Regions from separate parts of the Agrobacterium sp. CG674 genome, predicted to be linked through region 1. Evidence: riboswitches for the same ligand, from Rfam matches in the RefSeq annotation. Region 1 holds a riboswitch; each other region holds the start of a gene.
The links. Region 1 has a riboswitch for thiamine pyrophosphate ahead of thiB (thiamine ABC transporter substrate binding subunit). Riboswitches for the same ligand answer to the same signal wherever they lie in the genome.
Positions count from the first base shown of each region.

Region 2: another riboswitch for thiamine pyrophosphate. It lies ahead of thiC (phosphomethylpyrimidine synthase ThiC); the one in region 1 lies ahead of thiB (thiamine ABC transporter substrate binding subunit).
Region 3: another riboswitch for thiamine pyrophosphate. It lies ahead of ACQZ51_RS12745 (hydroxyethylthiazole kinase); the one in region 1 lies ahead of thiB (thiamine ABC transporter substrate binding subunit).

Region 1 covers NZ_JBNWDZ010000005.1:206,601-216,519, reverse strand. Annotated here, with positions in the region: gene ACQZ51_RS15840 (NAD-glutamate dehydrogenase) at 1-2,214, opposite strand, end outside; gene ACQZ51_RS15835 (CarD family transcriptional regulator) at 2,752-3,324, shown strand; gene ACQZ51_RS15830 (M48 family metalloprotease) at 3,411-4,889, opposite strand; gene ACQZ51_RS15825 (thiamine ABC transporter ATP-binding protein) at 5,211-5,927, opposite strand; gene thiP (thiamine/thiamine pyrophosphate ABC transporter permease ThiP) at 5,924-7,543, opposite strand; gene thiB (thiamine ABC transporter substrate binding subunit) at 7,562-8,575, opposite strand; TPP riboswitch at 8,614-8,722, opposite strand; gene ACQZ51_RS15810 (ABC-F family ATP-binding cassette domain-containing protein) at 8,800-9,919, opposite strand, start outside.
Region 2 covers NZ_JBNWDZ010000005.1:320,437-330,355, reverse strand. Annotated here, with positions in the region: gene ACQZ51_RS16340 (thiazole synthase) at 1-690, opposite strand, end outside; gene thiS (sulfur carrier protein ThiS) at 694-891, opposite strand; gene thiO (glycine oxidase ThiO) at 860-1,855, opposite strand; gene thiC (phosphomethylpyrimidine synthase ThiC) at 1,857-3,680, opposite strand; TPP riboswitch at 3,785-3,896, opposite strand; gene ACQZ51_RS16320 (acyl carrier protein) at 4,064-4,315, shown strand; gene ACQZ51_RS16315 (acyl-CoA dehydrogenase family protein) at 4,315-5,496, shown strand; gene ACQZ51_RS16310 (amino acid--[acyl-carrier-protein] ligase) at 5,501-6,409, shown strand; gene ACQZ51_RS16305 (DUF1839 family protein) at 6,417-7,403, shown strand; gene ACQZ51_RS16300 (glycoside hydrolase family 2 protein) at 7,418-9,865, shown strand.
Region 3 covers NZ_JBNWDZ010000004.1:70,899-80,817, forward strand. Annotated here, with positions in the region: gene telA (telomere resolvase TelA) at 1-1,278, shown strand, start outside; gene iolG (inositol 2-dehydrogenase) at 1,400-2,392, shown strand; TPP riboswitch at 2,472-2,574, shown strand; gene ACQZ51_RS12745 (hydroxyethylthiazole kinase) at 2,640-3,377, shown strand; gene thiE (thiamine phosphate synthase) at 3,364-4,023, shown strand; gene thiD (bifunctional hydroxymethylpyrimidine kinase/phosphomethylpyrimidine kinase) at 4,020-4,820, shown strand; gene ACQZ51_RS12760 (Lrp/AsnC family transcriptional regulator) at 4,823-5,284, opposite strand; gene alr (alanine racemase) at 5,410-6,564, shown strand; gene ACQZ51_RS12770 (D-amino acid dehydrogenase) at 6,571-7,827, shown strand; gene ACQZ51_RS12775 (GntR family transcriptional regulator) at 7,834-8,544, opposite strand; gene ACQZ51_RS12780 (ABC transporter ATP-binding protein) at 8,810-9,895, shown strand.

The DNA of each region.
Region 1 (9,919 bases):
ATCCACCGCATTGACGTAACGGCGAAGCGTCCGGTCCTCGTCCAGATTGGGAACGCCTGAAAGGGCTGCCTCAATCGCCTTGTGCAGATCAGACAGCTTGCGAAGCCGGGGCTTGTCGCCGACCTTGGGGTCGAAGCCATAAGAAAACAGCTCGAAAATCTTCACGGCAATCGCTGGATATTTGAACAGCGTTTCTGAAATATGCTCCTGCGAATAGACAATGCCCGTCTGGCGCAAATAGCGGGCATAGGCGCGCAGGACCGACACTTCGCGCACGCTGAGGCCAGCAGCGACGATCAGCCGGTTGAAATTGTCATTGTCGACAGTGCCGTCAAATGCCGCCAGAAAGGCTTCTTCAAGCCTTGGCCCGTAAACCGAAAGATCAAGCTTGACCCCGGGCTGCACCTGCAATTCCATATCATGCAGCACGATGGATCTGGTCTCATCTGGAGATATGACACCAATATCGAAAGTGCGTTCGCTGATAACGCTGAAACCGAGATTCTCAAGCAATGGCACACGTCGTGAAAGCGGCAGATGGCCATCGCGGTGGAAAATCTTCAGCGACAGCACACCTTCAGCCTGGGTGTCGCGGCGATAGAACTCGATACGCACCGGCTCACCGCCAGCCGTCGCGGCAATATCCGGCAGATCGATGATCGCCTCATCAGGCGTAAATGCTTCCTGATAGGCCTGATCGACATCCAGAACGGGCGAACCGACGGGGGAAAGTGCTACGAAATGGTCGGTCCACCGTGCTGCGATATCGCTAACGGCATCTTCGAGTTTATCCTGAGCCACGCGCGGCGTTTTGCCGTTGGTGCGCCCGACGATGAAGTGGACCCGCGCCACAGCGCCCTCGGGAAATGCCGGGTAATAGGCCGAGATATGACCATCATAGATATGGGATAGATACTCGCCCATCTTTTCGCGGACGTAGGAGTTATACTCCTCGCGCGGCACGAAGATGATGACCGACACGAACCGGTCGAAGCGGTCGATGCGTGGGAGAACGCGAACACGAGGTCTGTCGCTAAGCTCCATGATCTGCTCGATGAAACGGATCAGAAGATCGGCATCGATCTGGAAAAGATCGTCACGCGGATAGGATTCCAGCGTGTTGTGCAAGATACGGCCCGAGTGGCTGTTGGGATCGAAACCGAAATGATCCTCCACCTCTGCCACTTTCGCCCGCAGAAGTGGTATCTGTTTGACGGAATGCGTATAGGCGGTGGCGGTGAAAAGGCCGACGATGCGCAACTCACCAACGACATTGCCATCCTCATCGAACCGCTTGATGCCAATATAATCCATATAGGCGCGGCGATGGACGATGGATTTGACATTGGCTTTGGTTACGATCAGGAAATCGGGACCGTCGAGAAAGGCCAGGATTTCCGGCGTCGTTGTGACCGCATCCTTGCCGAGGCGCAACACCCGCACATTCGGGTCCGTCAGCGTACCAAGACCGCTGCCCTCGCCGCGCTCGACCTTGGCATCGTTGCCAGCGCCGGAATAGCTGTAGTCGCGCATGCCGAGAAAGGTGAAGTTATCATTGCGCAACCACTCCAGAAACGCGACGGCTTCGTTGCGCCCCGTTTTGCGGCGGCTGGGGCCACGCTCCTGCAACTCCGTCAGCGCCTCGTCCAGCTTGGCAATCATCGGTTTCCAGTCGGTGAAGGCCGACTGAACCTGAGACAGCACAAACAGCAGACGCTCCGTCAGCGCCTCGGCTGCCTGTGAAGCGATCGGCGCAATATGGATCTGGATAAGGCTGATATTGTCATGGGGCGCGTCTAGTTCGGAATCGGCGAGACGATATCCACCGGTTACAGCGGCATCGGCAACCAGAATAGGGTGGACGGCGAGAAGAAGGCTGCGGTAACTGCTCGTCACCTCACCCATGACGCTGTCATAGAGGAAAGGCATGTTGCGACCGATAATGGTCAGAATAGAGACAGGATTGTCGCGCGGAGAAATCCCTTCTACTTCAGAAATTCCAATATAAGGCTTGTCTTTCGTCCATCTCGATAATTCATCGTGTGTGTGCTGCACGGCAGCTGCCAACATCTCGGGCGAATAATATTGTATATCATCCGAACTCGCACGGCCAAAAACAGCCTCTGGATCTAGAAACGGCTTACCGGACATCTCCGCCAATATTCTGGTTTTTTCGAGTTTTTTGTCGCGTTTTGGATTGTTCCGGTAGCCCATTTTGTCTTTTTCCTCCGAAAGCGTGCTATTTTTTGAATGAAAACAGAAAAAATCGTCATTTTCATCAATTCGAATCGGATATTGGCGCGGAATTATGAAGAGTTTAAGTGGCAATCATTACTTTACGTGCCGAGCTCGAATTTTATTCGATTGAAATGCGACGAAGAGTGCCTGCGCCGAATCAGAACGCACCGATTCGCATTTTTGTCGGTGGCAAAGTGACCCTATTGTGACTCGATAGTCACGGTCGAAGCAAATTATTGATTTCCTCGTATTTTTGTGATAGACCTAGGAAACTGATCCACAGCGTGGCATTTGCGTGCCCAAAAACACCACGAAAGCAACTCATCACTTGCACGCGGTTTCCGTGACATACCGATTGTTTGTGTTGTCAACCTGCGGGTTGCGGGTGGCCTGTCTTTGAGCGCACGTCTGTACCAGTATCAAGTCACTTGACGGTTCCCCCGTCTCATCCGGGCCTGACCGACCCGACCCCCGGAAATCCCGGGTGTATGTAACAGGGAGTTTTTAGAACGAATGACGACCCAGCCAAAAAAATCTCCAGCGCGTCACGGTTTCAAGACCGGCGAAGCGATCGTTTATCCCGCTCATGGTGTCGGTACCATTTCGTCCATTGAGGAACAGGAAGTTGCGGGTATGAAGCTCGAACTGTTCGTCATTGATTTCGAAAAAGACAAGATGCGTCTGAAAGTTCCAGTGGCCAAGGCTGTGACAATCGGCATGCGCAAGCTGTCGGAAGAGGATTTCGTCGAGCGTGCATTGAAAGTTGTTCAAGGCAAGGCTCGTGTCAAGCGCACCATGTGGTCGCGCCGTGCGCAGGAATATGATGCAAAGATCAATTCCGGCGACCTGATCGCCATCGCGGAAGTGGTTCGTGACCTTTACCGTGCGGAAAACCAGCCGGAACAGTCCTATTCCGAGCGCCAGCTTTATGAAGCTGCTCTTGATCGCATGGCCCGCGAAATTGCTGCTGTGAACAAGATGTCTGAAACGGAAGCCGTTCGTCTGGTTGAGGTTAATCTCAACAAGGGACCAAAGCGCGGCAAGGCGATTGACGAAGAAGACGCTCAGGAAGAGGAAGCCGCGTAAGCGTCTTATCTTCCATTCTACAAACCCGGCCTTTGAATTAGACCTGCTCCACCTTGGAAACAGGTTCAATTCAAAGGCCGGGTTTTTTATTCGGCGATGATCTTCACACGCTCGCCGGGCTGGATCGCCGCTGTTGCGCTCATGGCGTTCAGCACCCGGAAAAGCTCCACCTTCCTGTCAGTCCCCATCATGCGTCCAGCAATGGACGCAATCGTGTCGCCAGGCTTGGTCGTGACAACGCGCACGCGCAGAGGCTTAAGGGCAGAGATTTCAGCCGGTGTCATCTTGCGAAACGTCGTGCGCAACACATTGGCCACGCTATCGAGCTGCGCACTGCCCTTCGGCACCGCAGTCAGGAAGCGGAAAATCTGCTGCCCGACGCGGATCACGGTCACATCGAAATCCCATTTATCGGCGGTGGCGCGAGCCGTCGCTGCTGGCAGTCCGTTGATTTCCGTTTCACGGACGGTTTCAGGCACCAAACCAGCGACCCAGCCACTGGTCAGATAATTGGCAAGGCTTGTCTGCTTGGGATCGGCCACACCATCAAAACGGATCGCCATCTCGCCGGGGCCGGTGGCAAGCACTGCCTCGACCTTGTTGTCGATCTGGAAACCTTCGGGAACATCGAAGCGAATGCCAAGGGTGCCATGCAGGAACGTGTTGCCCCGCACATAGCCTTCCTGCGGACTATCGCCGTAAAGAAGCCCGTCTATACCATTGAGGAACCAGTCGCGACCCTTATCTCCAACCTGCCCTTCCTGCCCGAAGGCGCGGGCATGGCGCTTGGCCAGCTCAATGCGCTGCGGTGTGTTGGGATGGCTCGACAGGAAGTCGAGGCTCTGATCGCTGTCGGGATCTGCCGATGAGAAGCGCGCATAAGCCGCCATGGAATCAAGGAAGCGAGGCGACGCATAGGGATCGTAACCGGCTTCACCCAGCATGCGCACACCGATGACGTCAGCCTGCAATTCCTGCTGGCGGGAAAAGGCTGCCAGTCGCAACTTGCCGCGCGCAAGGGCCTGCTTTCCGGCCAGATCGCTGGACAAGACTTCCGCAACCACACGGCTGGCAATGACCTCGGCCTCTTCGCGGCGCTGGCGCTCAATGCCATGATTGGCGGTCACATGGCCCATCTCGTGAGACAGCACGGCAGCAACCTCCGAAGCATCATTTGCAAGCGCCAGAAGCCCACGGGTCACGTAGAGATAGCCACCCGGCAGCGCAAACGCGTTGATGGCGGGAGAGTTCAGAATGGTAATGCGATAGGACTGCTGCGGATTTTCCGACACCGCCGTCAACGCACCTGCGATGCGGGCCACAAGGCGCTCGGTCTTGTCGTCGTGATACTCACCGCCATAGCTTGCCACGATGCGCGGATGCTCACGCGCACCCATCTGGGCACGCGGGTCATCCTTCTGCACCTGCTCAACGGTTTGAGGATTGTCAGATGGCTTGAGCGTGGACTGGTAGGACGAGCTGAAGAGCGACTGGCACGCCGACAGCACGAAGCCGGCGGTCGCCAATGCCAGCGTACGCTTGACCAGCCTGCCTGTGTGCCGCATCTTCTGACTGGAGGTGTGGCCCTGTAGAGCCTTCACACACGTCATCATCCTGCCTGTCTGCTCCAAACGTTCCTGATCATCCGTCAAAGTGCAGACCAGTATGCCATATTAGCCCTAGGGGCATGTGAATGCGCAAACAATCGAATTGATCCGCCATTTGCAAAATATATTATCAGATCGCTTGTTTGCATCACTTTTCAAGCAGTTGTGAATGAATCGCAACTGCAAAATTTGCGCATCGACCGTGTTATTTTGCAAGGCTTGACAGTGACCCGCGTCGAAATTGTGACGCGACATAACCGCGCTTACTGAGCGACAATCTCACGCCGCCAGAAATATCCTGATTGGCTCAAGATGGGTTGCAGCAAAAAACGCGTCAACACCGCCTTCAAACAGCACCTGACCGTGATGAAGAAACACAACCGCATCTGCCAGTTTGCGAATATCATCAGGGTTGTGCGTCACCAGAAGAACGGTGTTGCCCAGTTCCTCATGCAGCTCCCGCAGCAGGCTTCCCATGCCGGCGCGCAGGCCGGGATCGAGTGCTGCGAAGGGCTCATCCAGAGCCATGATGCTGCGACGGCGCACCAGGGCTCTGGCCAGCGCCGCCCTTTGCCGCTCCCCGCCGGACATGGTCGAAGGCAGGCGTTTTTCAAAACCGCCAAGCCCTACGCGCGCCAGCGCCTTGCTGATGGCGAGCTTGTCATCGGCACCCAGTTTCATGGATGAATTGATCCCCAGTCCGACATTTGTGAAAATATCCAGATGGGCAAAGAGATTGTTGTCCTGAAAAACCACGGAGACTGGCCGCTCCGACGGATCAAGCCCGCGCATATCCTGTCCCTCGATCAGCAACTTCCCGCGGTCCGGCGCTTCAAAGCCCGCGACGAGATTGAGGAGTGTGGATTTCCCCGATCCCGATGGACCGACAATCGCTGTCACCTTGCCGCGCTGAAAGCGGCAATCCAGCGCAAAACTCTGCTGGCCGAGCCTGAGCTGGATGTTTTCAAGGCGGACAGCAATATCGTGCAGGGTCATGCGATGGCTTTCGCTGGCTGACGGGAAACGCCCCCGGCGGCGAGGACGAGACAGATGACGCCAAGGATGACGGCGTAGCCCGCCGCATCATTGGTCCGGTAACTGCCCATATTGCTATAGACCAGCCAGGGCAATGTGGTGAAGTTTTCCGAGCCGAACAGGGCAACGGCACCGAGATCGCCGAGCGAAAGCGCCATGGCGAATGAAAATGCCGTCGCAACCGATCGCCATAGAACCGGCCAGTCAACGAGGCGAAGCCGGGATAGACCTGATATCCCGAGACTGGCAGCCAATCGCCCGCTGCGGGTCTGATGGGCGATGAATGCAGGTTCCAGCACCCGCATCACGAATGGCAGCGCCATCAGCATGTTGATGATGGAGGCAAGGATCGGCGCAAATGTCGATACATCGCCCAGCGGTCGCAACAGCAGAAACCAGCCACTTCCCAGAACGACCGGCGGCACGAGCAGCACCAAGGCCGATCCGGCACCCATGGCCGTGAACAAAACCCGAAGCGGAGCAGCAGGTCGTCTTTGCGCAGCGATAGCCTGGCGCGCACGCACGAGTGCGACCGAAACGAGAATGGCAAGAGACGCGGACAGGAGCGCGATCAGCAAGCTTGTCATGGCAGCCTTGAGGAATGCGCTCGCAAACAGCAGCCGCGAAAGATCCGCCGTCAGTCCAGATGCGGCGACCGCGCAGAGAGGCAATGCGACCAAAACCATGGCAAGCATGATCATCGATGCATCCCACAGACGCGCCGTCCACCTCTCGCTATCGAAGCGTCGCACGGCTTTCGCCTGCGTCAAGGCTTCCGCATCGGCAGAGGGCAGACGGGCCAGCAGCACAAGCAGCACACTGGTCATGATGATCTGCATCAGGGAAAGCGAAATGGCGCGGGGTGGATCAAAGTCAAAACGCAGCGCCTGATAGATGGCAACCTCGATCGTGGTTGCCGCAGGCCCACCTCCCAGCAACAAAACGAGTGTGAAGCTCGTTGCGCAGAGCATGAAGATCAGACCGGCGACGCCCGGGATGAGACGCGCAATGGCGGGCCATTCCACAAAGCGGAACGTCGAGACGGAGCCGAAACTAAGGCTCGCAGCGATGCGCCAATATTCCCCCGGAACCCGCTCAAGCCCGGCCAGAAAGAACCGCACCGCCAGCGGCAAATTGAAAAACACATGGGCAATCAGAATACCGGACAGACCATAGATGCTGAAAGGCTGCTCTGCGCCAGCCGCCATGAAGACCGTGTTGAAGATGCCTTGCCGACCCCAAATTGCGATAATCCCGAGCGCACCGACAATAACCGGAAGTCCCATGGGCACGGCCATGAGCCGGATAATCCATATGCGACCGGGAAAATTCCGCTGTCGCGCCAGCGCCAGCGCCACCGGCAGGCCGAGGGCTATCGACAGCAGCGTAGAAAGCGAAGCTTGCCAGAGGGTGAAGCGCAATATGCGCAGCGTATAGGCATCCAGCACCTCAGCGGACGCTGTGTCGGCATCAAACGAGAGGAGCGCCGTGACGGCAAGGCCCATGAACAAAAGAACGGCAGCAAATGCCACCGTTCCACTGACAATAAACCTGCGGCGTTCGACGCGCTCGATCATGATCAAGAGCGGCCCGTCTTACTTGACGCTCATCGCAGCCAGCCATTCATCGATCCAGCCCTTGCGGTTTTTGGCAACCTCTTCCGGTGACATCAAAAACGTTTTGGAAGGCTGCACGAGCTTCGAAAATGCCTCCGGCAAGGGGGCCGATGTGGCCGCAACCGGCATCATCCAGTTGTTTTCCGGAATGGCGTCCTGAAAGCCCGGCTTCAGCATGAAAGCGAGAAACTGCTTTGCCAGCGCCTTTTCCGGCGCGTTCTTCAACATGCCAGCCACTTCGATCTGGATATAGTGACCCTCTTCGAAGCTTGCAGCCTGATAGCGATCCGTCTTTTCCAAGACCATGTGATAGGCGGGAGACGTGGTGTAGGAAAGAACCATCGGCACCTCTCCCTTGGTAAACAGGCCATAGGATTCAGACCAGCCCGGCGTCACCGTCAGCACACGGTTCTTGAGCTTGGCCCAAGCCTCCGGCGCCTTGTCTCCATAAACCGACTTGACCCACAAAAGCAGCCCGAGACCCGGAGTGGATGTGCGCGGGTCCTGTATCGCGATCTTCTGCGAGGGATCGCCCTCGACCAGTTCCTTCAGGCTCTTCGGTGGGTTCTTCAGTGTCTGCGTGTCGTAGACGACAGCGAAATGACCGTAATCATAGGGCACGAAAACGTCGTCCTTGAACCCACCCGGCACCTTTGCCTCAGACGTATCGATGCCTGATACCTCGAACAATCCCGTCTGGCGGGCCTCCGTCACGAGGTTGGTATCCAGACCCAACACCACATCTGCGCTGGAGCCTGCACCTTCCAGCTTCAGACGGTTGAGCAAAGCCACGCCATCGGCCACGCCGACGAAGTTGACTGTGCAATTGCAGGTTTCTTCGAAGGACGCTTTGACCTTGGGGCCGGGGCCCCACTCGGAAACAAAGCTCTCATAGGTGTAGACCGTCAGCACCTTCTTGTCTTGCGCATGGGCGAAACCGGGCAATGCGAAAGACGCGGCAACAAGACTATAAATGAACAGACGACGCATCAGACAACCTCCTCGAATGGACGAACGGGAAAGTGGCGTCTGGATGGAAGCCGTCTAATCCCTCCGCCGGTGTTAACCGGATCAGGTTCTTCGGGTTGGCAAATGCCTCTCAGCCCTGCCCTATCAGACAAAGCACCCCGTTAGATCTAGGCAAAGCTGTAATTGGTTGCCGCGGTATTGGCAAGATGCAGACGAGACACCCGCGCCGGGGGTGCGGCTCGCGTCCGTTAGCCTTCCATTTCCTCGCGCAGCATCTCAAGCTCCAGCCATTCTTCTTCCATGGCCTCCAGCTTTTCGCGAAGCTTCGACATTTCGTCGGCCAGCGTGTTGAAGGCTGTGGGGTTCTTGGCAAACAGCTGCGGATCGGCCATGCGCTCTTCGCGCTTGGCTATTTCGGCCTGCGCCTTTTCCATTTCCTTGGGCAGATTTTCCAGCGCGAACTTCTGCTTGAAGGAGAGTTTCACTTTCGCCTTGCCGGTGTCACCGGATGATGAGGCGGATGCTTTGCTCTTTTCCTGCTTCTCCGCCTTCTTCTTCTCGTCAGACGCGCCCTTGCGCTGCGCCATCATATCCGAGTAGCCACCGGCATATTCAATCCAACGGCCATCCGGCGCTTCGGGATTGGCAGGCGCAATCGTCGATGTGACGGTGCGATCGAGAAAGTCGCGGTCATGGCTGACGAGGATGACGGTGCCGGAAAAACCGGCAACGATTTCCTGCAGCAGATCGAGCGTCTCGATATCGAGATCGTTGGTCGGCTCATCGAGGATCAGAAGGTTTGTCGGCTTTGCCAGAATGCGCGCCAGCATCAAACGCGCGCGCTCGCCGCCGGAAAGCCTGCGAATGGGCGTGCGGGCCTGTTCAGGCTGGAATAGAAAATCCTTCATATAGCCGGTGACGTGCTTCACCTCACCATTGACCAGCAGGTTCTCGCCCCGCCCATCAGTCAGATAGTGAGCGAGCGTATCCTCAAGGTTGAGATCCTCACGCTTCTGGTCGAGCGTGGCAATCTCCAGCTTGGTGCCGAGCTTGACGGTGCCGCTATCCGGCTCAAGCTGACCCGTCAACATCTTCAGAAGCGTCGTCTTGCCCGCGCCGTTGGGTCCGACGAAGCCGATGCAATCGCCGCGATGCACGCGCAGGGAAAACGGTGCAACGATGGTGCGATCGCCATAGGATTTCGTAATCGCATCGGCCTCGACCACCAGCTTGCCAGACTCGCGCCCTTCAGCGGCAGTTGCCTGCACAGTACCCTGCGGGCCGTTGTGACCGCGATAGGAGGCGCGCATATCGCGCAACTCGCCCACGCGGCGCATATTGCGCTTGCGCCGGGCGGTTACGCCATAG
Region 2 (9,919 bases), 110 kb from region 1:
CCGACCGGCAGCAACTGCTTTCGCAAATGCGCCTGCCATGATGACCGGGTTTCCGGCACCCGCCACCGCCGTGTTCAAAAGCACGGCATCATAACCCAGCTCCATGACGGCAGTTGCATGAGAGGGGCGACCGAGCCCGGCATCCACGATCATCGGCACATCTGGAAAATGTGCACGCATGGCGCGCAATGCCGTGATATTCAGCGGACCCATCGCACTGCCAATCGGCGCACACCAGGGCATCAGCACCTTGCATCCCGCGTCAACAAGCTTTTCGGCCACGACAAGATCATCGGTCGTGTAGGGGAAGACATCAAAACCTTCATCCACCAGAATGCGCGCCGCCTCCACCAATGCGAAGACATCCGGTTGCAGCGTGTCGTGATGGCCGATCACTTCAAGCTTGATCCAGTTCGTCTTGAAGACCTCGCGGGCCATTTTCGCCGTCAGCACCGCTTCCTTAGCCGTGTGGCATCCCGCCGTATTGGGCAGAACGAGGCGATCCAGCTCGCGGATCATCTCAAAAAACTGCCCGCCGGTCTTTCCACCCGCCGTTTCCCGGCGCAGCGAAATGGTCAGAATATCCGTTCGGCTGGCGCGGACGGCATCCGCCAGAACCGAAGGTGACGGATAACGGGCTGTGCCCAGAAGCAGTCTCGAGCTGACCTCACGTCCATAAAGCGTCAACATGTTTTATCCTCCCTGCATGGGTGAGAGAATTTCGATCCGGTCGAAATCCTTGAGATGAAACCCGTGCCGATCTTCGGCATGAACCAGATCGCCATTGACGGCTGTTGCCAGCCAATCACCCTCATAGTCGAGGCTTGCCAGAAGCTGAGACAGGGTGTCGGCGCTGAGATCATGCTCTTGCCCATTGACGAGAATTTTCATGGGAAACCTCCTTATCTCCAAGAATATCTGCGGCCTTGATGGCCATGGCGGGTGAAAGCAGAAAGCCGTGACGGTGCGCACCATTGATGAACAGCGTATTTCCGCTCCGGGTGACGGACGGGAGATTGTCCGGAAAGGCGGGGCGGATGCCGGTGCCGGTCTCGACAATCTTGGCTTCCGCAAAGGACGGATGAAGCGCATAGGCGGCGTTGAGAAACTCCATCATCGACCGCGCCGAGATCGGACCCGCATCCTCGGTTTCGATCATGGTCGCACCCACCATGAAACGCCCCGGCTCACGCGGCACGACATAGAGAGGGATGCGGGGATGCAGCAGACGCACGGGGCGCGAGAGCGCGATATCAGGCGTGGCAAGATAGAGCATCTCACCCCTGACACCGCGAAGCTTTGCCAGCGAACCGAGCTGAGCATGGCCCGTGCAATCGACAATCCTGTCGAATCCCGTTTCAGCGATGGCGTCTCTACCCAGATGAAAAGCCACGCCCATCGACATCAGCCGCTGCTGCAACGCGGCGATGGCCAGTCTTGGATCAAGATGACCTTCGCGCTCGAAGAAAAGCCCATGGCGGAAGCGCCCACCAAGATCGGGCTCCAATGCGGCAATCTCCTCCTCGCCGACGCTGCGATGCTGGCTCGTGCGCGCGGCAAACCGGGCAAGTTCCGATTTGTCGCGTGCCGGGGCAACGACCAGCGTGCCGTTGCGCACGACCAGACCCGGCGTTGCCTCATCCCACCAGTCCAGCGCGGAACACCCAAGCCGGATAACGGCCTCATCGGCGCTTTCCCGCTCGCACCAGGGCGCCAGCATGCCACCGGCATACCAGGACGCACCGTGCCCCGCCTTCGCTGCGGTGTCATGCATCTCCACCGACAAACCGCGCCTGGCCATTTCCAGAGCGGCCGTCAGGCCCATGACGCCCGCTCCTTTGATGAGAATACGCATCTCACTCACCAGCGACGGGCGTATCGAGCGGCATATAGAGGCTGCCGCCCTGCTTGAATTTCTCCGCCATGGCTTCCAGCCCTTCCTTCTGCGCCTCGGCGCGGATGTCATGGGAGATGCGCATCGAACAGAATTTGGGACCGCACATGGAGCAGAAATGCGCAACCTTATGCGCTTCCTTCGGCAAGGTCTCATCATGGAAGGACCGGGCCGTTTCCGGGTCCAGCGACAGGTTGAACTGATCCTCCCAGCGAAATTCAAAACGCGCGCGGGACAGCGCGTTGTCGCGGATCTGCGCGGCGGGATGGCCCTTGGCCAGATCGGCTGCATGGGCGGCAATCTTGTAGGTAATCACACCCACCTTCACGTCGTTGCGATCCGGCAGGCCCAGATGCTCCTTCGGGGTGACATAGCAAAGCATGGCGGTACCGAACCAGCCAATCATCGCGGCTCCGATGCCTGACGTGATGTGGTCATAACCCGGCGCGATATCGGTCGTCAGCGGCCCAAGCGTGTAGAAGGGCGCTTCTCCGCAGACCTTCAGCTGCTTGTCCATGTTTTCCTTGATCTTGTGCATGGGCACATGACCCGGACCTTCGATCATCACCTGACAATCTTTCGCCCAGGCAATCTGCGTCAGTTCCCCCAGCGTTTCCAGCTCGGCAAATTGCGCGGCGTCATTGGCATCGGCAATCGAGCCCGGACGAAGACCATCACCCAGCGAGAAGGACACATCATAGGCGCGGCAAATGTCGCAGATCTCTTCGAAATGCTCGTAGAGGAATGATTCCTTATGGTGGTGCAGACACCACTTGGCCATGATCGAGCCGCCTCGCGACACGATGCCGGTCACGCGGTTGACGGTCAGCGGAATGTAGTGCAACCGCACCCCGGCATGGATAGTGAAGTAATCGACGCCCTGCTCGGCCTGCTCGATCAGCGTATCGCGGAAAACCTCCCAGGTCAGGTCTTCGGCAATGCCACCCACCTTTTCCAGCGCCTGATAGAGCGGAACTGTTCCAATCGGCACCGGTGCGTTGCGGATGATCCATTCGCGGATGTTGTGAATGTTGCGACCGGTCGAAAGGTCCATCACCGCATCGCCACCCCAGCGGATAGCCCAGACCATCTTGTCGACCTCATCCGCCATCGATGATGTGACAGCGGAGTTGCCGATATTGGCATTGATCTTGACGAGGAAATTGCGGCCGATGATCATCGGCTCGGCTTCCGGGTGGTTGATATTGGCGGGAATGATCGCCCGGCCTGCCGCCACTTCCTGCCGCACGAATTCCGGCGTGACGTAATCGGGAATGTGAGCGCCGAAACTTTCGCCATCTCGAACCAGCTTTTCCTTTGCGGCTTCGCGGCCAAGATTTTCGCGGATCGCGACGAACTCCATCTCGGGCGTGATGATCCCTGCCCGCGCATAGCCCAATTGCGTAACGGCCTTGCCGTCTTTCGCCCGCAGCGGCTGGTTTCGCACGGGAAACTCAGGCGTCAGCCTTTCGCCTGTCGCAAAGCCGTTATCCTCAGGTTTGACGTGTCTGCCCTCATAGGCCTCCACATCCCCCCGAGCCACGGCCCAGGCGTGGCGAAGGCGCGGCAAACCACCTTCGATGTCGAGGACATGTTTGGGATCGGTGTAGGGACCGGAAGCGTCATAAACCGTGACAGCCGGCTCACCCGCTGTGGGGTGAAGGGCAATTTCGCGCATGGGAACGCGGATATCAGGGTAAAGCACGCCCGGCCTGTGAACCTTGGTCGAGGCGGGAAGCGGACCTGTGGTGACTGTGGGGGTGATGGTCTTGGCAACAATGTTCATCGTGAGGCTCCAAAGCAAAAGAGTTGGAGACCCAGTTCGAGCATGAAAGACGAAAAACCACGGGCAAACGGATGTAAGACGTGATCCGTAGCAGCCAGGCTGCTTTTTGCGCGTGTGCACCGTCCCTACGCCAGTATGAACTGGATCAGGTTCAACGGGTCACTGCGCATCGTAGCAGTATCTCAGCCCCTTGACGGGACACCCCTGGTGAATGCGCCAATGAGAAACCCGTGGGCACGATTTGTCAAGGCGTTACCAAATTTGCGCCGAAATCAAACGTCGTCACAAGAAATTAACCTAGCCGTTTATTCCAATTTTATTTTTTACAACGTAATTCCGATATTGAGCTATGATCGCGCCTACTCGACTGGAGACTACTTGAAATGAATTCAATTATTCGTGAAATACTTTCGAAATTCGGTCAACTTCCTGTTCCCGTTGATACAATCGCAGATGAAGCAGATCTTTACGCTGCGGGACTTTCTTCCTTTGCCTCGGTGCAGCTGATGCTCGGACTGGAAGATGCTTTTGATATCGAGTTTCCAGACAGCATGTTGAACCGAAAATCTTTCGCCAGCATTTCCGCAATCGAAACCACCGTAAAAGCCATTCTTGATGGAAAAGAGGCTGCCTGATGGACCTGTCCGTGGCCACAAGTGACGCAACGCTGTCTGTTCGAGCAAAGCGTGTGGCCGCAATCGCTGCACGATACGCAGACGATGTCGATCAAGCGGGGCGCTTTCCAAAAGAAGGGATCGCTGCCCTTCGACAAGAGCGCCTGCTTGGCATTCAGGTTCCCGTCCATCTGGGCGGCGAAGGCGCAAGCCCAAGCGAAATCACCGATGTCTGCTGCACGCTGGGGCAGGCCTGCTCCGCGACAGCAATGATCTTTGCCATGCATCAGATCAAGGCATCGAGCCTTGTCGAGCATGGGGAAGAAAGCGAATGGCACAGCGCCTTCATGCGCCGCATGGCCGATGAGCAATTGTTGCTGGGTTCGGCAACCACGGAAGGCGGCATTGGCGGAAATCTGCGCAACTCCATCTGCGCGATTGACGTAGATGGCGACCATTGCCGTCTTGAGAAAGACGCGACAGTCATTTCCTACGGCAGCGAAGCCGATGCAATCCTGATCACCTCCCGCGCTCATGCCGATGCTGCGCCAACAGACCAAGTGATGACGGTGTTCCTGAAACACCAGTACAGCCTTGAAAGAACCCATGTCTGGAACACGCTCGGCATGCGTGGCACCTGCTCCGATGGCTTTCTGTTCAAGGGAGAAGCACCGTCGCAGCAGATTTTCCAGAAACCCTTTGCCGAAATCGCCGCGCAGTCCATGCTTGCCACATCGCATCTTTTCTGGAGCGGCGTCTGGTACGGCATTGCGGCTGATTCTGTTGCCCGTGCGCAGGCTTTCGTTCGCGCTGCGGCCCGTAAATCGCCCGGTGTAGCGCCTCCTGGTGCAATTCGTCTGGCAGAGGTTTCCAACAAGCTGCAAATCGTCAAATCGAACATCATCGCCGGTCTCAGGGCCTACGACCAGACCAAGGACTACCCTGAGACACTCATGTCCATGGCTTTTGCCATCGCCATGAACAATGTGAAGATCTGCTCGTCCGAAACCATTCTGGAAATCATCAACCATGCCATGCTGATCTGCGGCATCATGGGCTACAAAAACGGGACGCCTTACAGTCTCGGCAGACATTTACGCGATGCGCATTCAGCGCAGCTCATGATTTCAAACGACCGCATATTGGGCAATTCTGCCAATCTCCTGCTCGTTCAGAAGCAGGACATCAGCCTTTTGGGATAAGACCATGGACATGCAGACTTCCTTTCTCGATCGCCTGTTCGACAAGGGACTTTTGATCGATACCGGCGTGGACGGCCTTTATGGTCGCAGCGGCCAGTTCGAAGACGTCATCGTTGCTTTCGAGCGGTTGATCGACAGGGTCGGTGGCCCTGATAAGGCCGAAGCCATTCGCTTCCCGCCCGGCATCAACCGTGCCTATTTCGAAAAAAGCGGCTACATGAAGAGCTTTCCGCAGCTGGCGGGAACCGTGCATTCCTTTTGCGGCTGCGAGCTTGATCATGTCAGCCTGCTGAAAAGCATGGATGACGGCACCGATTGGACCAAGGACCAGAAGGCGACCGACATCGTTCTGACACCGGCGGCCTGCTATCCGCTCTATCCAACGATTGCCAAGCGCGGAGCCCTACCGGCAGCCGGTGGCCTTTACGACATCCAGTCCTACTGCTTCCGCCACGAGCCGTCCAAGGACCCTGCCCGCCAGCAGCTTTTCCGCATGCGGGAATATGTTCGCATGGGCACGGAAAGCGACGTCACGGAATTCCGCCAGCTCTGGATGGATCGCGGCGTAGAGATGATGGAGAAGGTAGGCCTCGACGTGAAAATCGACATTGCCAACGACCCGTTCTTCGGACGCGCAGGCAAGATGCTGGCCAACAACCAGCGCGACCAGAACCTGAAATTCGAGCTGTTGATTCCGGTCACGTCTACCGAGAACCTGACAGCCTGCATGAGCTTCAACTACCATCAGGATGCTTTCGGCGCGAAATGGGGCCTCAACCTCAGCGATGGCGCGGTGGCACACACGGCCTGCGTAGGCTTTGGCCTTGAACGCATTGCGCTGGCGCTGTTTGCAAAACATGGTCTGGATGTGGACGCATGGCCGCAGCCGGTGCGCGACACGCTTTGGGGCTAAGGCTGGCATGACAAGTATTTTTCCGGCTTTGGACGCTGCACATTATGGTCCCCATCCGCTTCACTCACTGGAGCGGATGTGGCCGGAAACGAACTGCTATGTCGACCTGTGGATCGAGCTTCTGGCCTCCAGCGGATATGCGCCGGAAGCTATGCTCGGCTTCACCCTGACCCAGGATTTTGAAGGAGACCAGTTCACCTTCTTCAAGGTGCCGCTGGAAGATCTCGACGCGCTCTACGGCATCCGCGTAAGCGAACTTGCGATATTCGACAGGCTCGAAAACCACATCGCCGCGCAGTTGCAGCGCGGCCGGATCTGCCTCATCGAGATGGACAGCTTCTACATGCCCGATACAAAGGGTGTGGGATATCGCCAGGACCATGGCAAGACGACGGTTGCCATCAACCGGATGGATCTTGAGAACCGCAGGCTCGAATATTTTCACAATGGCGGTTATTTCGCGCTTCAGGATGACGATTTTTCAGGCATCTTCCAACACCATCTTGGAGATACCGACCTGCCTTTCCTGCCCTACACCGAATTCGCGAAATTTCCCGACGTTGCTGTCTCGGAGACGGAAACACGTAAAGCGGCTGAGCGTCTGCTGGCGCACCACTTCGCACGGCGACCTAAGCACAACCCCATCAAAGCCTTTGCGGCTGTTTTCCCCGCTCAGGTGGAACAGGTCGCTGACCGGCCATTCGGGTTTTTCCACAAATACGCCTTCAACACGCTGCGCCAGTTTGGTGCCAATTTTGAACTGGCGGCCAGCCATCTGGAGTGGATGGGCGGAGAAGCACGGTTTGGCGAAGCGGGCGCGCACGCATTACGTATATCCGAAGTGGCAAAGTCAGTGCAGTTCCAGCTTGCTAGAGCCATTGCGCGCCGCAAGTTCGAACCACTTGCCACCGCGCTCGACCCCGCTATTGCCGCTTGGGACGAGCTGATGGGCGCACTGGAGGCAACTCTGGCTACGACAAGCGAGGCGGCGTGACAGCGCCATCCGCCATGGTCCAACCAGCTGAGGAGCTGCTGAGCGAGGGCTGGACCCTGACGCTGAGCGACAGTGGTGCCTTCGAAACGCCGGCAGATATTCCACCTGATATCGATACCCTATCCGCGCCCGTCCCCGGCACCGTAGCGCAGGCGCTGGAAACCATCGGGCAATTCGACCGGCAAAATCCAAGGCCGCTTGACCGCCACGACGCATGGTACCGGCTGACCTTGATCTGCGATCAAGCCGGCCCCGCCATTCTGCGCTTCCATGGTCTTGCGACAATTGCGGAGATTTTCATCAACGGCGAACGCCTCGCGCAGTCCACCAGCATGTTCGAAGCGCTGGATGTTCCCTTCGCACTGACCGGCGCGGATGAAATCGCGGTCTGTTTCCGGGCTCTTGCGCCCCGTCTGGATAAAACCGGGCCGCGTGCCCGTTGGCGCCCGCAAATGATGAGCTCGCAAGGCCTGCGGCTGATTAGAACAACGGCGCTGGGTTACATGCCCGGCTGGTGCCCTGAGATCCACACTGTCGGCCCCTGGCGCGCCATCAGCCTGATAAGAGAGCCTGCTTTCGAACTGCTATCACTGAATACAGAGCTGACCGCCAACGGCACCGGCCTTCTGCGGGCGGCACTGCGCATCAACACTCCAGCGTCAGCCGCCACCGTGACATGCAACGGCGTTACCACGACGCTCATCTCTCGTGGCGATAACGTGGTCGAGGGCACCCTCAGCCTTCCCAATATTACGCCATGGTGGCCCGCCACCCATGGCAACCCCACGCTTTTCGATGTCCATCTGAACATTGACGGGCAAACATATTCACTCGGCAAAACAGGCTTTCGCCGGGTCGAGATCGACAAGGGTGAAGAAGGCAAAAGCTTTGGCCTGCACATCAATGGGCAGCCGTTTTTTTGCCGCGGTGCCGTCTGGACAAATGCCGATATTGTTCGACTGCCGGGCAGCCGAAAAGATTATGAGCCCTGGCTTCGGCTCGCCGCGGAAGCGGGCATGAACATGATCCGCATTGGCGGCACCATGGCCTATGAGACCCCCGAATTCTTTCAACTTTGTGATGAACTCGGCGTAATGGTCTGGCAGGACATGATGCTGGCGAATTTCGATTACCCGGCAAAGGATGAGGCTTTCCTTGCCCATATCGAGGCCGAAGTCAGCCAGCTTCTGCGTGCGACCAGCCTGTCACCGTCTCTTGTCGTCCTGTGCGGTGGCAGTGAAATGTACCAGCAGGCGGCCATGCTCGGTCTTTCCGAACAATTCTGGAAAGGGCCGCTCACCGAAGAGATACTGCCGGGCCATGTCGCGCGTCTTCGCCCCGATATCGTCTATGTTCCCAATTCGCCATTCGGTGGAGCTCTGCCGTTTTTCCCGAATGCGGAAGTCGGCCATTATTATGGTGTGGGCGCCTATTGCAGGCCGCTGGAAGACGCGCGCCGTGCGGATGTGCGGTTTGCGGCAGAGTGTCTGGCTTTTTCCAACGTCCCACAGCAGCGCACGCTGGAAAAACACCTGCCAGCAAAACCTGTTCACGATCCCCTGTGGAAATCTCGTGTTCCCAGAGACCGGGGCGCATCCTGGGATTTCGAGGACGTGCGCGACCATTATCTCAAGCTTCTCTACGACGTCGATCCGGCAACGATCCGCCGCGAAAACGTCGATCTCTATCTTGATCTGTCGCGGGCAGTAACCGCCGAGGTCATGGAAGCCACATTTGCGGAATGGCGGCGTGTGGGTTCGCGGTGCCAGGGCGCGCTGGTCTGGACGTTGCAGGACCTGATGCCCGGTGCCGGATGGGGTGTGATCGACCAGACGGGGGAGCCGAAATCAGCCTGGTACGGGCTCAAACGCGCATTCCGGCCCGTGCAGATCAGTCTTCTCGATGAAGGCACCAACGGGCTTGATATCCACCTCATCAATGAACGCCATGAGAGCATCGATGTCGACGTGGAAATCACCTGTCTGCGCGATGGAATTCAGCCAGTCGTGACCGGCAAACGCAGCCTCTCGCTTGCGTCCCGCGACAGCACAGTCATCCCCGCGACCGACCTGTTCGGTGCGTTCTTCGACACGACCTATGCCTACCGTTTTGGCCCTCCATCCCACGACGTGACGGTCGCCAGATTGTTTGATCGCCTGTCGGGCGCGTTGATTGCGGATGCATTTCACTTTCCGTTGGGCAGGCGGCGCGCCCAGCATCAGGCAGCACTTCAGGCGACGGTGATGGCAGACGGCGATCGTCTTGTCCTTCACATCACCACTGACCGGTTCGCGCAGTCGGTGCACATTAAAGTGGATGGATTTCGTCCCGCAGATGACGGGTTTCACTTGAGCCCCGGACCCGGGCGCCACATCGAACTGATGCGATTGGATCCTGCACGGGAAGACATGGCCCACGGTGAAATTCGCTCTCTCGGCAGCAGCCACGTATTCCGTTTCTAGGGAATTGCGCTATAACGCGCTTATTCGAAAATACTTCTGCCTCACCAGGCCACG
Region 3 (9,919 bases), on a different contig from region 1:
TTTGTCGAGAATATCCAGGCCACACGAAATGCCGATGGCACCTTCGACACCAAGAAAATCAGCGCGCTCTGGAATGAAGAAGTGCGCTTCCACTTCGACAATGGCCGAACAGAGAAGACGCTCGAACTCTATATCGTAAAATATAGATATGCGCTGAAAGACGCCTTTGGCCCGAAGACGACGCCGCTGGCGATCTGCAACATGAAAAAGCTTCGTGAGCGCCTCGACACCTATATCAAGACCGCTGAATATCCCGTGCGTGGTGTGGCACATTCCATTAGGGAAAAACTTGAGCGGGCCGAATACAGCATGGTGGGTCGCAAGCCCCGTTTTCTGTTGCGCGTCTCGGACTTCATTGATGCTACGAATGGTGTGACGACAAAGGCGGAGATGCAGGCGCTGTGGGATGCCGAGATGGCGTCCATGGGCGATAAGGCGCAGGCCACGGTCATTTCCTACATCACCAAATACCGAAATGCGCTGCGCGAAGCCTTTGGCGAAGAGCACCCCATGCTGCGAATCGCCGCCGGAACGCCGCAGCTCTATGATGAAGCGCGCAAGATCAAAATGGCGAAGATCGCCAACAAGCATGGCTCGCTGATCACGTTTGAGAACTATGCCGAGGTGATGCGGCGCTGTCGTCGCTACCTGCAATCCTCCGATATCATGACGGTCGCCATCGGGCTGATGGGCACGACAGGTCGGCGTCCCTACGAGGTCTTCACGCAGGCGGAATTAACGCCAGCACCCTATGGCAAGGGCGTTTCGAAATGGAGCGTGTTGTTCAACGGTCAGGCAAAGACAAAGCAGGGCGAAGGCACCAAATTCGGCGTGACCTATGAAATTCCGGTGCTGGAACAATCGCGTATTGTTCTCGACGCCTACCGCCGCCTGCGCGAAAGCAGCGACGGAAAATCCTGGCTCGGGCTGAATGTGGACGATTTTACAGCAGACGTTCGCCTGCCCCTGCGCGATGCGGTGATAGCCAAATTCGAGGATATCTGGCCCAAGGAAGAGCCACCGAAGCCCTATGGTCTGCGCCATCTCTATGCCGAAATTGCCTATCGTAACTTTGCGCCGCCAAGCGTGACAAAGAACAGCTATTTCGCTGCCATCCTTGGCCATAACAACAATGATCTGGAAACGTCGCTGTCTTACATGACCTACACATTTCCCGAGGATGCAGAGCAATCGAAGGTCCGCGCCGAGCGCGTGGCGGAGCGCACAATCCAGCAGATGATTGAGGTCAACCGTATCCCCGGCATGCCGCAGGCTTGAGCCTATAACCCACGCCTTGACACCGACAAAATGCCGCTCTAGCAAGTTGGAACATATATTCCAAAATAGCTGGGGTTCGCATGTGCGTTCCATAAGCAGACAACAGGATCGGGAGGATACGATGGTAACGAGATTGGCTTTGCTGGGTGCAGGTCGCATCGGAAAAGTGCACGCAAAGGCGATTGCCTCTGACGCCAGAGCAAAACTGGTAGCTGTCGTGGATGCGTTCCCCGAGTCAGCGCAGGCGATTGCGAATGAAAGCGGCTGCGAAATCAGCACCATCGATGCGGTTCTCGCCAACCCCGATATTGATGCCGTCATCATCTGCACACCCACCAACACCCACGCCGATCTGATCGAGCGTTTCGCCCGCGCTGGCAAGGCCATCTTCTGCGAAAAGCCTATCGATCTGGATGTCGCCCGCGCAGCCGCCTGCATCGAGGTTGTCAAGGAAACCGGCGCGAAGATTATGCTCGGTTTCAACCGTCGTTTCGACCCGCATTTCCGCGCCGTCCGCGAAGCCATAGATAATGGCCGGATTGGCGATGTCGAGATGGTGACGATTGTCAGCCGTGATCCCGGCGCGCCACCGCCTGAATATATCAAGGTCTCCGGCGGCATTTTCCGCGACATGACGATCCATGATTTCGATATTGCCCGCTTCCTGCTGGGCGAAGAAATCGTCAGCGTGTTTGCAACCGGCTCTGTTCTGGTGGACCCAAGAATTGGTGAACTCGGCGATTACGATAGCGCCAGCATCATCCTGACAACGGCAAGCGGACGCCAGGCCAGCATCTCCAACTCGCGCCGCGCGACATATGGTTATGATCAGCGCATCGAAGTGCATGGCTCGCTCGGCTCGGTTGCCGCCGAAAACCAGCGCCCCGTTTCCATCGAAGTGGCAACGAAAGACGGTTACACGCGCCCGGCGCTGCACGATTTCTTCATGACGCGCTACACCGAAGCCTATGCGGCAGAAATCAAGGCCTTCATCGATTCCGTCGAGAATGATGTAGCACCTTCACCCTCTGCCCATGATGGCTTGATCGCTCTGAAACTGGCCGATGCCGCACTGAAATCGGCTCGCGAGAAAGTGCTCGTACAGATCGTCTAATACTCGCAGAGAAGACGGAGGCTATCTGCCTCCGTCTTTTAATTGTCGTTGACACCCAACACAAAAAACGACAGTTTCCAGACATTCCGAGGGGAGCATCTGACGATGCTGAGATGGCGCTGAGCCGGACCCTTGAACCTGATCCGGGTCATGCCGGCGTAGGAACGGAACAGTCGCCATTGGCCATGCTTTTCTTTTCTTCGCTCGACCTGGATCTCCGTGATGAAACGTCTGGAGTTCATTTGTTATGGCGAGTTTTCCAACGGCACAAACGGCGGCGGAGCTTCTGGCGCGGGTGCGACAACGACGACCGCGTGTCCATTGCCTGATGAACACCGTGGTGCAGAAGTTCACCGCAGATGGCATCACCGCCATTGGTGGCATTCCGTCCATGACGTCGTCCGAGGAGGAAATCGAGAGCTTCGTTTCCAAGGTCGATGCGCTGACGATCAATCTGGGCACACTGGACGCGGCGCGGCGCAGCGTCATTCGCATTGCGGTTGGGATCGCAAACGAACACGGAAAGCCATGGATCATCGATCCAGTGCACTGCGACTACTCGCCATCCCGACTAGATTTCGCGCACGAACTGATCCGACTTCACCCAACCATCGTGCGCGGCAATGCGGCTGAAATGGCCGTGATCGGTGATGTCGGCAAGGCGCTGCGCATCCAGACCGGGCCAGAAGACCTGCTGCGGGACCTTATCCGAAAGATCAAAGTTCAGAACGGCCACCCGTGGATGGCGAAGGTGACGGGCACCGGGTGCCTTTCAGGCGGCGTCATCGCGGCATTCATGGCGGTGGAGGCCGATGCGATGCTGGCGGCGGCGGCAGCGCTTGTCGTAACAGGTGTCTCGGCAGAACTCGCCGCCTTACTTGCGCGTGGCCCGGGCACATTCGAAGCCGCATTTCTGGACGCACTGAACGCCGTCACCGAGCAAGATATCTTGTCCCATGCGAGGATTGACCATGATGAAGATTGATTACCGGCTGAATGCGCTGGTCGATGCATCGCTATGTGATATTGCTCCTTTGCCGGAACTGGCAGCCGTTGCCGCCCTGCACGGCGCAACAATCATTCAGTATCGCGACAAGCATGGCTCGACCCGGCAGATGATCGAGCAGGCTACACTCATTCGAGAGGCCCTGAAGGCAACCGGCGTTCCCCTTGTTATCAACGACCGTGTGGATGTGGCGCTAGCATGCGGAGCGGATGGTGTGCATCTGGGCGCAGATGACATGGATGCCCATATGGCGCGGCGTCTCTTGGGCGACAATGCTATCATCGGCATGACCGTCAAGAACATGTACGATGCAAAACGCGTCGCCGGTTCACCGGCTGACTATGCCTGTATCGGTGGTGTTTTCGAGACCGTGTCCAAGGTCAATCCCGATGCGCCGGTCGGGCTTGAAGGCTTTCGGCTGTTGCGCGCGCAGCTGAAACGCGACCGGGCCCATATGCCAGTGGGTGCCATCGCAGGCATCTCGCTGGAGACTTTGCCGAGCGTGATCGAGGCCGGTGCCGATGGCATTGCTGTCATCTCGGCCTTGTTCCGCGCTGTTGATATTGCCGGTGCCACACAAGCTTTTCGGCATGCCGTGGATGCGGCTTTGGAGGAACGCCAATGACAGCGATTGCCTTGACGATTGCCGGTTCCGACAGCGGTGGCGGCGCAGGAATTCAGGCGGACCTGAAGACGTTTTCTGCCTTGGGTGTATACGGCGCCAGCGTCATCACCGCCATTACCGCCCAGAACACGCGGGGCGTGACCGCTGTCGAAGATATCTCCGCAACGATGATCGGCGCTCAAATGGATGCCGTTTTCTCCGACATCAACGTCAGTGCGGTCAAGATCGGCATGGTATCGCGGATTGAGACCATTGAGACCATAGCCGCTGGTCTCCACGGTATCGACAAGCCGCTTGTGCTGGACCCGGTGATGGTCGCGACATCGGGTGATCGCCTGTTGCAGGAGGACGCCATCGAGACGTTGCGCAGCCGACTGCTGCCGCTGGCATGGCTTGCGACACCGAACCTGCCGGAAGCAGCCCTTCTCAGCGGCCAGCCGTTGGCGGAAAACAATAAAGATATGATCCGTCAGGCAGAGGCGATCCTGAAGACCGGCGTTCGTGCTGTTCTGATAAAAGGTGGGCATGGCACGGGCCGCGACAGCGTCGATCTGCTGCTGGATGGCAACTCCGTGCAGGAATTCTCCATGCCACGTATTGAAACACGCAACGACCACGGCACCGGCTGCACGTTAGCGGCCGCCATTACCGCGCATCTCGCGCTTGAACACCCGCTTGCGGAAGCTGTTGGACTCTCGAAAGAGTTTCTCCACGGCGCGCTGGCTGCGGGAAAAGACCTTAAAATCGGTGGCGGGCACGGCCCTGTGCATCACTTTTATCGCTGGTGGAGCGCCTGAATTCAGCCCCTTGGCTTGGGGCTGGCGAGGGCGTTGCGGATGGCAAAGCTGGAATGAATGCGTGAAACGCCAGGCAATTTGGACAGGACTTCTTTATGAACCCTCTCGAAATCACCGGCTGTTTCGACCTCGACCCGTAGGAAATAATCAGAGCCGCCGGTCATCAGATAGCACTCACGTATCTCGGGGTATTTACGAACGGCGCTTTCGAACCGATTGAGAAAATCTTCCGTCTGCCGGTCAAGCGTGATCTGGACAATCACCGAGATGACTTCGCCACCAGCCGCACTGCCCGTCAGCGCCGTGTAGCCTCTGATAACCCCTTCCCGCTCCAGAATATCGACCCGACGCAGACAGGCGGAAGCCGACAAACCAACCTCTGCGGCAAGCTTGGCATTGCTGATGCGGGCGTTCAATCTCAGCACCCTGATGATATGGCGATCGGTAGCGTCCAAAGCTGACATGAAATCATTCCGTTCTCTCGCTGAATATTGCGCGAAATCAAATTTCTTCGAACAATCCACGTACCAAACTGCAGAAATTCGATGATCGTTGCAATACCATCTTATAAAATAACAAGGGAACTATGATGGACATGACGATCAGTCGCCAAACGGCGAGTGGCGGTGCCAGCGGTTATCTGACCATAGATTTGGGCGCGCTTCGCGAAAATTATCTGACACTGAAACAGCTCGCTCCGAACTCGATGACCAGCGCGGTCGTCAAGGCCGATGCCTATGGTCTGGGAGCCGATGTCGTGGCCCCCGTGCTTTACGATGCGGGATGCCGCCACTTCTTCGTTGCCCACATCGATGAGGGAATTTCGCTGCGCAGGCGCATTGCGGGTGACGCTGATATTTTCGTTCTGAACGGGCTCCAGCCCGGCAACGAGATATCCTGCGCGGACATGTCGCTGACGCCCGTCATCAACTCTCTGGAGCAACTGGCGCAGTGGACCGCTCATGCGAAAAAGCTGGGCAAGACGCTGCCCGCTGCCCTTCAGTTTGACACCGGCATGTCCCGGCTTGGAATGGCGCCGTCCGAAGTCGAGGCCCTGCGAAATTCGCCCGAACTGCTGGATGGCATCGCGATCACCTTTATCATGAGCCACCTGGCCTGCGCAGACGAGCCTGAGAATGCCGCCAACGGCGCGCAACTGGCCGCCATGCGCAAGACAGCACAGATGTTTCCTGATGTGCCGGTTTGTTTTGCCAATTCCGGCGGTGTGTTCCTCGGCGCTGACTTCCACAATGCCCTCATGCGCCCTGGCATCGCCCTTTATGGCGGCGCGCCATCGACGCTGAGGCCAAACCCGATGAAGCCTGTCGTGCGGCTGGACGTGGCGGTTGTGCAGACACGCACGGTGCCTGCCGATACGCTTGTTGGTTATGGCGGGACCCATCGCACAGCCAGCGAAACACGGTTGGCAACGGTGGCTGCGGGCTATGCGGACGGGCTGCCCCGTTCCCTCAGCAATCGGGGCGCGGCCTATTTCAACGGCGTGCGTCTGCCTATTGCGGGCCGCGTCTCCATGGATAGTATCAGCCTTGATATCACGGCTCTGCCGGAGGGGACGCTGACCCATGGCAGTCTGGTTCAGCTCATCGGCGCGGACCAGACACTGGAAAACATGGCCGAGGATGCCGGAACGATTGCCTATGAAATTCTGACCGGCCTCGGCCAAAGGTATCGCCGAACCTATATCCAGCCAAAACGGCCTGACGCAATGAACGAGGGGGAGTGAGCCAACATGAACATCACAATTCTTGGAGCCGGTGTCGTCGGCGTCACATCCGCCTGGTATCTGGCAAAAGCCGGTCACTCCGTGACCGTCATCGACAGACAGCTGGGAGCAGCCCTCGAAACCAGCTTTGCCAATGCGGGCGAGGTTTCGCCGGGCTACTCATCGCCCTGGGCTGCCCCCGGTATTCCCATGAAAGCCATGAAGTGGCTGTTTATGGAGCACTCTCCGCTCATCATTCGCCCGACGCTGGACCCGGCGGCCTTGCGCTGGATTGGCCAGATGCTGCGCAACTGCACGTTCCAACGCTATTCGATCAACAAGAGCCGCATGGTGCGCGTGGCGGAATACAGCCGCGATTGCCTGATGGCGTTGCGTGACGAAACCGGCATTCAGTACGATCAACGCACGCAGGGTACGCTTGAGGTTTTCCGCACCCAGAAGCAATTCGACGGCATCGGCAAGGATGTGGCGGTGCTGAAGGCGGGTGGTGTGCGCTACGAAGTTCTGGACCGTGACGCGTGCGTTGCCGTTGAACCCGGCCTTTCTCAATCCCGCGACAAGATCGTCGGGGGGTTGCGCCTGCCCGGCGATGAGACCGGCGATTGCTTCATGTTCACCACGGAGCTCGCAAAGCTTGCCGAACAGGCTGGCGTGAAATTCGTCTACGGCACCGGCATCATGCGCCCGGTAGCCGAGGGCAACCGCATCAAGGCCATCGAAACCACCAAGGGGCTGGTGGAAGCGGACGTCTTCATTGGTGCCTTGGGAAGCTACACCCCTCACCTGCTCAAGCACCTTAACATCGACCTGCCCGTCTATCCGGTCAAAGGCTACTCGATCACTGTCCCGATTATCGATGCGGCGCGCGCGCCCATTTCGACTGTCATGGACGAGGCGCATAAGATTGCAATCACGCGCCTTGGCGACCGTATTCGCGTGGGTGGAATGGCCGAAATTGCGGGCTTCAGCACGGACCTACCCGCCAAGCGACAGGCGACCTTGACCCATTCCGTCGAAGATCTCTTCGGCGGCGCGGGCGATCAGTCACGCGCAAAATTCTGGAGCGGTCTTCGCCCCATGACGCCTGACGGTACGCCGGTCATCGGGGCCACCCGCTACAGCAACCTTTACCTCAATACCGGGCACGGCACGCTGGGCTGGACGATGGCGTGCGGATCGGCTCGCGTGCTTGCCGATATCGTCAGTGGCAACAAGCCGGAGATTGAAACTGCTGATCTGGCTATTTCCCGTTACGCCGCGTGAAACCGATTAAAGCGACAGTGCATCCTTGAGGGCAAGGCCCTCCTTGTTGCGCAGGTCAAGATCGGCTTCGATGTGATCGATGTGGTGAAGCATGAGATGTTTGGCTTTCTCCGCATCTCCTGCCTCAAGTGCATCGAGAATGGCGGCGTGGTCGCCATGTCCGCAGCTTGAAATGCCCGAGCGGCCGTAAAGGGCAATAACCAGCGACGAGCGTGCGACGAGTTCTGCCATGAACTTTTCAAGAATGGCGTTGCCGGCAACCGCCGCCAGCATCAGGTGAAAATCACCGGACGCCTTGATCTCGGCGCGCCGTGCACTGGGGCCACGCTCATGCTGATGGCGTGTCTCTTCCTCAAGATGCACCCGCATATCCGCAATGACCTCAGGTGTCAGGCGCTCAATGGCGGCTTTGACAATGCCGGGTTCGATCAACCGCCGCGATGCGAAGACCTGTAGCGCCTCATCCGGTGTCGGGTTGGAAACGAAAGCGCCGCGATTTCGCTCGGTTTTGACAAGCCCCTCGAAAGACAACATCTGCAGGGCAGCGCGAACAACCGTGCGGCTGACATCAAACAGCGTGCCTACCTCCGCTTCCGAAAGCTTGGTTCCGGGTGAGAGGCGCCTGTCGACAATCGCATCTCGCAACGTATCGCGAATGGCTTGCGCCCGGTCTTCCTGGCTGTGGTCGGTTTCTGGGCTGATGTGAGCAATCGTCATGTCGGCATCCAAAGCTGTCTGGCCCTTTCTACCCCGAAGTGACGGAAGTGGAAACAGCAAACGTTCCCATTCAGGCCACAGGATTGAATACAATCCTTATGCACCATCGAAAACAATCGCTCTTTTTTTGGGCATCTGCGGATAGCCGCACGTGGTAACAACGCCTCAAGAATTAAAATACGATGCTATTTCATAACCTTAACCCTAGGGCGTCGAAACTGGCACGGCTTATGCAAAGTCATCTGCGACGAGCAGAGGAAAACACATGAGCAAAGCCGCCGAGATCGATATTGCTTCCGTGTCCAAGATATACGGCACCACTACAGCTGTCCACGCGATCAGCCTCAAGATACCGGCGGGAAGCTATTGCTGCCTGCTGGGTCCGTCCGGATGCGGCAAGACATCAACGCTGCGCATGATTGCGGGCCACGAGAGCATTACCAGCGGCGATGTGCGGCTGGGTAACGTCGTGGTAACAGACTTTCCACCCGCCAAGCGCGGCACTGCGATGATGTTCCAGTCCTATGCGCTGTTTCCGCACCTGGATCTTGTCGATAATGTTGCCTTCAGCCTGAAGATGAAAGGTGTGGACAAGGAAGCCCGGCGCGCCAAGGCCATGGAAATGCTGCAACTGATGCAGCTGGAGGCCTATGCCAATCGCCGTCCCGCCCAGCTTTCCGGCGGCCAGCAGCAGCGTGTGGCGCTTGCCCGTGCGCTGATTACCGATCCTGAAGCGCTTCTTCTGGACGAACCCTTGTCCGCCCTCGACCCCTTCCTGAAAATCCGCATGCGGGCGGAACTCAAGAAGCTGCAGACCTCGCTTGGCATCACCTTCGTTCACGTGACCCACAGCCAGGAAGAGGCCATGGCGCTGGCCGATGTCATCGTCATCATGAATGACGGGCGCATCGAGCAGGCCGCCACCCCGCGTGAGGTGTTCGAGCGTCCGGCAACCAGCTTCGTGGCCCGCTTCATGGGCAATCACAATGTCATCTCAGGCCGTGTCCGCGAGAAGAATGGCGATCTCGTGACCATGGATGTGGTTGGTGGTGCGTCCTTCAGCGCCGCCGGTGATCCACCAGAGGATGGGATGATGGATATTGCCGTCCGAACCGATCGCGTTCGCATAGGCCGCGAGGACGTACCGGGGCACGGCTTTACCGGCATCGTCTCCAACGTCGAGTACCACGGCGCTACCGTCAAGATTGTGGTGACGGGTGCTGGAATCGAGGACTTCAACGTCATCCTCAGCGACGTCGCCTTCTTCGAAAAACCCATCAAGGTGGGGGAAGCGATACCCCTTTCCTGGAATGCGGCAGATGCCATCGTGCTCGGCCGGGTCAAGAAATAAACCTAAAAACAACCAGAGGAGAAT